DNA from 2 places in the Enterobacter sp. SA197 genome. Region 2 is predicted to be linked to the other one. Evidence: predicted binding sites of a transcription regulator. Region 2 holds the regulator's gene; the other holds the start of a gene.

Region 1 (3,456 bases), 2.1 Mb from region 2:
TAAGCGTTTGGCAGCAGCACATACCGGTAGGTTTGTGGCAGCGTCAATCCCATTGCCAGACCGGCATTCTTCTGACCACGCGGCAGCGACTGAATGGCGGCACGCACCTGCTCGCATACGCGCGCAGCGGTAAAAAGCCCGAGGCAAATCATTGATGAAAGGAAGAACTGAATATTGGGATCGAGCTCGGCCTTAAACCACATGCCAAGATCTTCCGGCAAGAGTTCAGGTACAACCAGATACCAGGTAAAGAACTGCACGATAAGCGGAACGTTACGAAACAGTTCCACGTAAAGCGTACCAATACCGGATAAAAAACGGTTAGGAACGGTGCGCAGGATGCCAAACAGTGAGCCAACCAGAAAAGCGATAATCCAGGCGGTGATCGACAGGGCGATCGTCACCTGAAAGCCGCTCCACAGCCAGCCAAGATAGGTGGTGTTGCCGAACGGGGCTTGTTGCAGGAAAATTCCCCAGTTCCAGTCTATTGACATAAATCTACTCCGGAAAAAAAGGGTAGCAGCGCTACCCTCGAAGATTGTGTGAAGAGCCTGAGTTCGCGCTGAATGGGGAACGACCATTCAGCGTATAGTCTGTCCGTGCTGCTTCGACAATCGAGAGGGCAGGGTAAACCCGCCCCTAATCGTTTTAATTAGTTCAGCGCTTTATCATTGGGTTCTTTGAACAGGGCTTTCATCTCGTCAGAGAGATCAAAGTTCAGGTTCAGGTTTTTCGGTGGGATGGGGTTTTTAAACCACTTATCAAACCATTTTTCCGCTTCGCCTGAGGTTTGTACCTGGGCGATAGTGTCATCCATCAGCTTCTTAAACTCGGTATCCCCTTTACGCAGCATACAGCCGTAGGCTTCCTGCGACTGTGGTTTACCCACGATGTCCCAGTTATCGGCTTTTTTAGCCTTCGCACGTTCACCTGCTAACAGAGCATCGTCCATCATGAACGCAACAGCACGACCGCTTTCCAGCGTACGGAAGGAATCACCGTGGTCTTTGGCACTGATGATTCGCATGTCCATTTTCTGCTCATCGTTCAGTTTATGCAGTAACACTTCGGAAGTGGTTCCTGACGTCACGACAACAGCTTTGCCCTTCAGATCCGGGAAATCTTTGATGTCGCCACCTTTTTTGGTCAGCAGGCGCGTACCAACCACGAAAATCGTGTCAGAGAAGGCGGCTTGCTTCTGGCGCTCGAGGTTGTTGGTGGTGGAACCACACTCGAAGTCAAAGGTACCGTTCTGCAGCAGCGGAATACGGTTTTGTGAGGTAATAGGGATCAGTTTGACCTGCAAATCCGGCTTGTTGAGCTTCTTCTTCACCGCTTCAACAATGGCGTTGGAGTAGTCCTGAGAATAACCCACGACTTTTTGTTCATTGTTGTAATAGGAGAACGGTACGGAGGATTCACGGTGTCCGACCACAATCACACCGTTTTTGGCAATTTTTTCCAGCGTCGCCCCTTGCGCTGCCGGCGTAGCTGCGGCATCGGCTGGTTTCGCTTCATCGGCGGCATGTGCGAGACCGGCAGACATTCCCATTACCAGCATTGCGGTGGCCAGTTTACGTAATTGCATATCCAACTCCTTTATCGTCGCGCCAGAGACGCATTGATACCCATTGTGAGTGTTGTGTTTGTTATATCCTGCTGCAAATGCGTGCAGTGTAGTCTGCGTTTGTTAGCATTTAGTTTGGCTTAATGTAAAGATTTTGCTGCGTTATTGTTTGTTTTTGCGAAGTGCACCGCACCGTTTAAAGGCAAAAATCTTCCATTGCACCGTTTTGGTGCTCATCATGATCCGTTATGGTGCGAGACAGTTGCGCATCCATAAAATTTCCCAGGGTCAGGATGAATAAAGCAATTGATGTGCCAGAAATGGATTCTGACGAGTCAGAGGCGGAGAAAGCCCTCATCATAAAGAGAGGGCTGAAGAGAATTATTTCGAGCGGCGTTGTCGCAGACTCATAATGAGCGCGCCAAAGCCCAGCAGCGCGGTGATTACCCACATCGGCCAGTTCCCCATGCGGGCATAGGGTGTCAGGCCTGAGGTAGGCGTCACGGTGGTAGTCAAAACCTGGCGGGTGAATTGCGGAAGCATCGCCTGAATCGCACCCGTGGGACCAATCACCGCCGTGATGCCGTTATTGGTACTGCGTAACAACGGGCGAGCCAGCTCCAGCGAGCGCATGCGTGCCATCTGGAAGTGTTGCCACGGGCCGATAGATTTACCGAACCAGGCGTCATTAGAAATAGTCAGCAGGAAATCCGTGTCAGGACGGAAGTTATCCCGCACCTGTTCGCCAAGGATAATCTCGTAGCAGATAGCCGGGGTCAGTTTAAAGCCATGTGCCATTAACTGGGGCTGAACATAGGGGCCACGGCTGAATGATGACATCGGCAGGTCAAAAAAGGGTGCCAGCGGGCGCAGGATGCTCTCAAGGGGCACAAATTCTCCAAAAGGCACAAGATGGTTCTTGTTGTAACGGTCGCTGGAGTTGTAGCTGTAAGGGTTGCCTTTGCCGAGCGTGATAATCGTATTATAGGTATCGTAACGGTTTTGCTGGTTAAGACGCGCATCAACAATGCCGGTGATGAGTGAACTGTTATTTGACTGCATCAGTCCGTCAATCATGCCCAGATAGCGCTGCTGGTTAATTTCCAGATCGGAAATCGCCGATTCCGGCCAGATGATCAACTGTGACTTACCCATCACGGATTCACTGGCGTTAAGGTAAATCTTTAATGTATCCAGCAGTTGTCTTTCATCCCACTTAACCGACTGGGGGATGTTGCCCTGTACCAGCGAGACCTGCGTTGCTCTCTCCGGCAGCAGTTGATACCACTGGATGTAACGCAACGGGAAGGGGAGCGCAAAAAGCACCAGTGCGGCAACCAGTGGACGCCAGGAACGCGTAGTGGCGGCCAGTACCAGCAATCCACTGACCACCATCAGTAAGAACGTAATCGCATCGACGCCCATTACCGGAGCAAGCCCCTTCAGTGGACCATCAATCTGGCTATAACCAAACTGGAGCCACGGGAAGCCCGTCAGTATCCAGCCGCGCAGAAACTCACTGAGCTGCCACACCACGGGCGCTGCAACAGCAAGCCGTATCCAGGTCGTTGCAGGCCATAGGCGCGACAGCACCCCCGCAAATAAGCCCGTGTACAGGGAGAGATAAGCGGCAAGCAACACGACGAGGAAGACGTTGACCGGACCCGGCATACCGCCAAACTGCGCAATGCTGACATAAACCCAATGTACCCCGGAACCAAAAAGGCCCATCCCCCAGGCGTAGCCAATTGCGGCGGCCTGAAGCGGGCGGCGGTTAAGGGTAAGGGCTTGCAGTCCCATCAGGGAGATCAGTGCGGCAGGCCAGATATCATAAGGAGAAAAAGCCAGCGTTCCGCTGGCTCCGAATAGCAGCGCCAGCAGCATTCTAA
Region 2 (3,456 bases):
TCGCCACTAACGACAGCGTGTGCAGGTGCGTTTTGGTCTGGTCGGCAGGAACAAGCAGGGCAAACAGTAAATCAACCGGTTGATTATCAATGGCATCAAAGGCAATCGGCGTTTCAAGCTGTACGAACACGCCTACCGCGCGAAGGGTGTCTTCTTCCAGTTTGCCGTGAGGGATAGCTATCCCGTTGCCAATACCGGTACTGCCCATTTTCTCGCGTGTGAGAATGGCTTCGAAAACGACCTGGGGCGGCAGACTCAGCTGTTTTGCGGCAAGTTCACTGATTATCTCCAGGGCACGTTTTTTGCTCTGGCAGTGAACGCCACTTCGGGTACATTCCTGGTTAAGGACATTGCTCAGTTGGAGAGCGGAATCGTTATTCATCATAATTTCACCTAAGCGTCGTCGGAGATAAGCCCCCGACCGGGTTGCGGTAGGGGGCTACGCGCCAGACGACCGCCCGGACAATTAGTGTTGTTTCAGTTTATCTTTATGTTTTGTCAGCTGACGCGCCAGTTTATCAATTAAACCGTCGATGGCAGCGTACATATCCTGACCTTCCGCACTGGCGTGAATTTCACCACCATTGACATGCAAAGTCGCATCCGAGGTATGAGTCACTTTCTCCACTTTCAACACAATATAGACCTGATTAATCCTCTCGAAGTATTGTTCGAGTTTCGCGAATTTGGTGTTAACAAAGTCACGCAGGGCTTCGGTGATCTCGACGTTTTGTCCTGTGATGTTAAGCTGCATAGTGTCTTCCTTATCGGTTGGGTCAGACCAGCTGTTTACGCTGATTTGACGGCGGAATGGATAAAGACTCTCGGTATTTTGCAACGGTTCGCCGCGCTACCATGATACCTTGATCGGACAGCATGGAGGTTAATTTGCTGTCGCTCAATGGTTTCGCAGGATTCTCTGCGGCGATTAATTTCTTCACCAGTGCACGTATGGCCGTTGAGGAGGCTTCCCCTCCGCCTTCGGTACTCACGTGACTGGAGAAAAAATACTTGAGTTCAAAAATACCCCGTGGACTATGAAGGTATTTCTGAGTTGTGACACGGGAGATGGTCGATTCATGCATCTCCACCGCCTGGGCAATATCAGCCAGCACCATGGGTTTCATGAACTCTTCTCCCTGTTCGAAGAAGGCTTGCTGCTGTTCGACGATACAGCGACTGACCCGTAACAGAGTATCGTTACGGCTCTCCAGGCTCTTTATAAGCCACTTGGCATCCTGCAAATTACTGCGAATAAACTGGGTATCCGCATCGTTTCGTGCCCCACCACACATGGCGGCATAGTGCTGGTTAATTTGCAGACGCGGAATACTGTCGGCGTTCAGTTCGACGACCCAGCGCGTATTATGTTTGCGAACCAGCACATCCGGAATGACATACTCAGGTTCCCCTGTCTGGATCGACTGACCTGGACGCGGATCGAGCGACTGAATCAGATTCACCGCTTCTTTCAGTACGTCCTCTTTCAGGCGAGTGACACGCATCAGGGTGCGGAAGTCATGGTTCGCAAGCAGATCAAGGTGATTGCTGATAATGAGCTGAGCTTCCTCGCGCCACGGTGTCTCTTTTGCAAACTGGGAAAGCTGGATAAGCAGGCAGTCACGCAGATCTTTTGCCGCTACCCCTACCGGGTCGAAACGCTGAATGCGCTTAAGTACCGCTTCGACTTCATCAAGGCCTATGTCCTCGTCGCCCATACTGTCGAGGATATCTTCCAGTGACACGGTCAGGTAGCCAGTGTCATCTACGGCATCGACAATCGATGTTGCGATGGCCCGGTCTGTGTCTGAAAAGGGGGTGAGCTCCACCTGCCACATCAGGTAATCCTGCAATGACTGCGTGGTTTCACCCTGATAAACCGGTAATTCATCGTCAATGTAATCGGTACTGCTGCCGGAAGGTGTGCCCGCCGTGTAAATCTCATCCCAACTGGCGTCGAGGGGCAATTCGTCGGGCATCTCTTTTTGTTCGAGTGCGTCTACGGTGTCGAGACTTTCGTTATCCTGAGACTGTTGTGTATCCACTTCTTCATGAAGATCGGTTTGTTCCAGCAATGGGTTACTCTCCAGCGCCTGCTGAAGTTCTTGCTGAAGTTCCAACGTAGACAGCTGTAACAGACGAATAGCCTGTTGCAGCTGCGGCGTCATGGCCAGCTGTTGGCTAAGCCTTAATTGCAAACCTTGCTTCATATTCAGAGCAGTCTTCTCCGACTAAACACGTCAATAAACTCTACCCTATCAGAGTCTGAAGTCTTCCCCAAGATATACGCGCTTAACGTGTTCGTCTTCAAGGATTTGCTGCGGCGTACCGTGGGCGATTAAGTGGCCCTGGCTTACGATATAAGCACGCTCACAGACCGCCAGAGTTTCTCGTACGTTATGGTCGGTAATTAACACGCCGAGCCCACTATCACGCAAATGCTCGATAATGCGTTTGATATCAATAACGGAAATCGGGTCGACGCCTGCAAACGGCTCATCCAGCAGAATAAATTTAGGATTGGCCGCCAGTGCGCGGGCGATCTCTACGCGACGACGCTCACCGCCGGATAATGCCTGCCCCAGGTTATTGCGAAGGTGCTCAATGTGGAACTCTTCCATCAGCTCATTGGCTCTGTCCATACGCTGTTCTGCGCTGAGATCATCGCGAATTTGCAGCACTGCCATCAGATTATCGAAGACACTGAGGCGGCGGAAAATAGACGCCTCCTGAGGCAGATAGCCAATACCGCGACGCGCGCGCGCATGCAGCGGTAACAGGCTTATGTCTTCATCATCGATAATGATGTTGCCAGCATCCCGCGGCACAATACCCACGACCATGTAAAAGGTGGTGGTTTTACCCGCCCCGTTCGGGCCAAGCAGGCCAACAATTTCACCTGAATTCACGGTCAGGCTCACGTCTTCCACAACACGGCGGCCTTTATAGGCCTTAGCGAGATTCTTTGCAGTTAATGTTGCCATAACGAATTAATTACTCTTTTTTTGCGCCGGGGCCGGATTCTGATTGTTGCTCTTATCCTGCAACTGAGACGGTACCAGAACCGTTGTCACGCGTTTACCTTTCTCGCTAAACGCCTGCATTTTTTGTTCTTTCACCAGATAGGTGATTTTGTCGCCTTTAATGTTGCTATCAAGCTGCTCGAGATAAGCATTACCCGTCAGAATCACAAAGTCTTTTTCCAGTTCGTAATGCATCTGCGAGGCATGGCCTTTCACGGGTTTGCCATTGTCCTGCAACTGATAAAAGGTGGCAGGGTTGCCGAAGCCATCAATGACCTCTTTACCTTGCTGTCCACCGGGCCGGGTCACCACCACTTTATCGGCGTTGATCTTGATAGTACCCTGGGTGACGATAACATTACCGGTAAAGGTCACCACATTGCCTTGCATGTCCAGCGACTGTTGGTCCGAGTCGATGTGAATAGGTTGATCG

The links. The regulator sigma-54, encoded in region 2, starts transcription at its own class of promoters, with help from an activator protein. The targets are predictions, from matches to a motif close to GTTGGCACANNTTTCGCTNT.
Region 1: a site for sigma-54 is predicted at 1,867-1,886, ahead of M1D91_RS06935 (amino acid ABC transporter substrate-binding protein). Genes of this name have one in related genera too.

What each region holds. Positions count from the first base shown of each region.
Region 1 covers NZ_CP096393.1:1,527,625-1,531,080, forward strand. Annotated here, with positions in the region: gene gltJ (glutamate/aspartate ABC transporter permease GltJ) at 1-494, opposite strand, end outside; gene M1D91_RS06935 (amino acid ABC transporter substrate-binding protein) at 653-1,588, opposite strand; gene lnt (apolipoprotein N-acyltransferase) at 1,949-3,456, opposite strand, start outside.
Region 2 covers NZ_CP096393.1:4,430,158-4,433,613, reverse strand. Annotated here, with positions in the region: gene ptsN (PTS IIA-like nitrogen regulatory protein PtsN) at 1-385, opposite strand, end outside; gene hpf (ribosome hibernation promoting factor) at 467-754, opposite strand; gene rpoN (RNA polymerase factor sigma-54) at 777-2,210, opposite strand; gene lptB (LPS export ABC transporter ATP-binding protein) at 2,259-2,984, opposite strand; gene lptA (lipopolysaccharide ABC transporter substrate-binding protein LptA) at 2,991-3,456, opposite strand, start outside.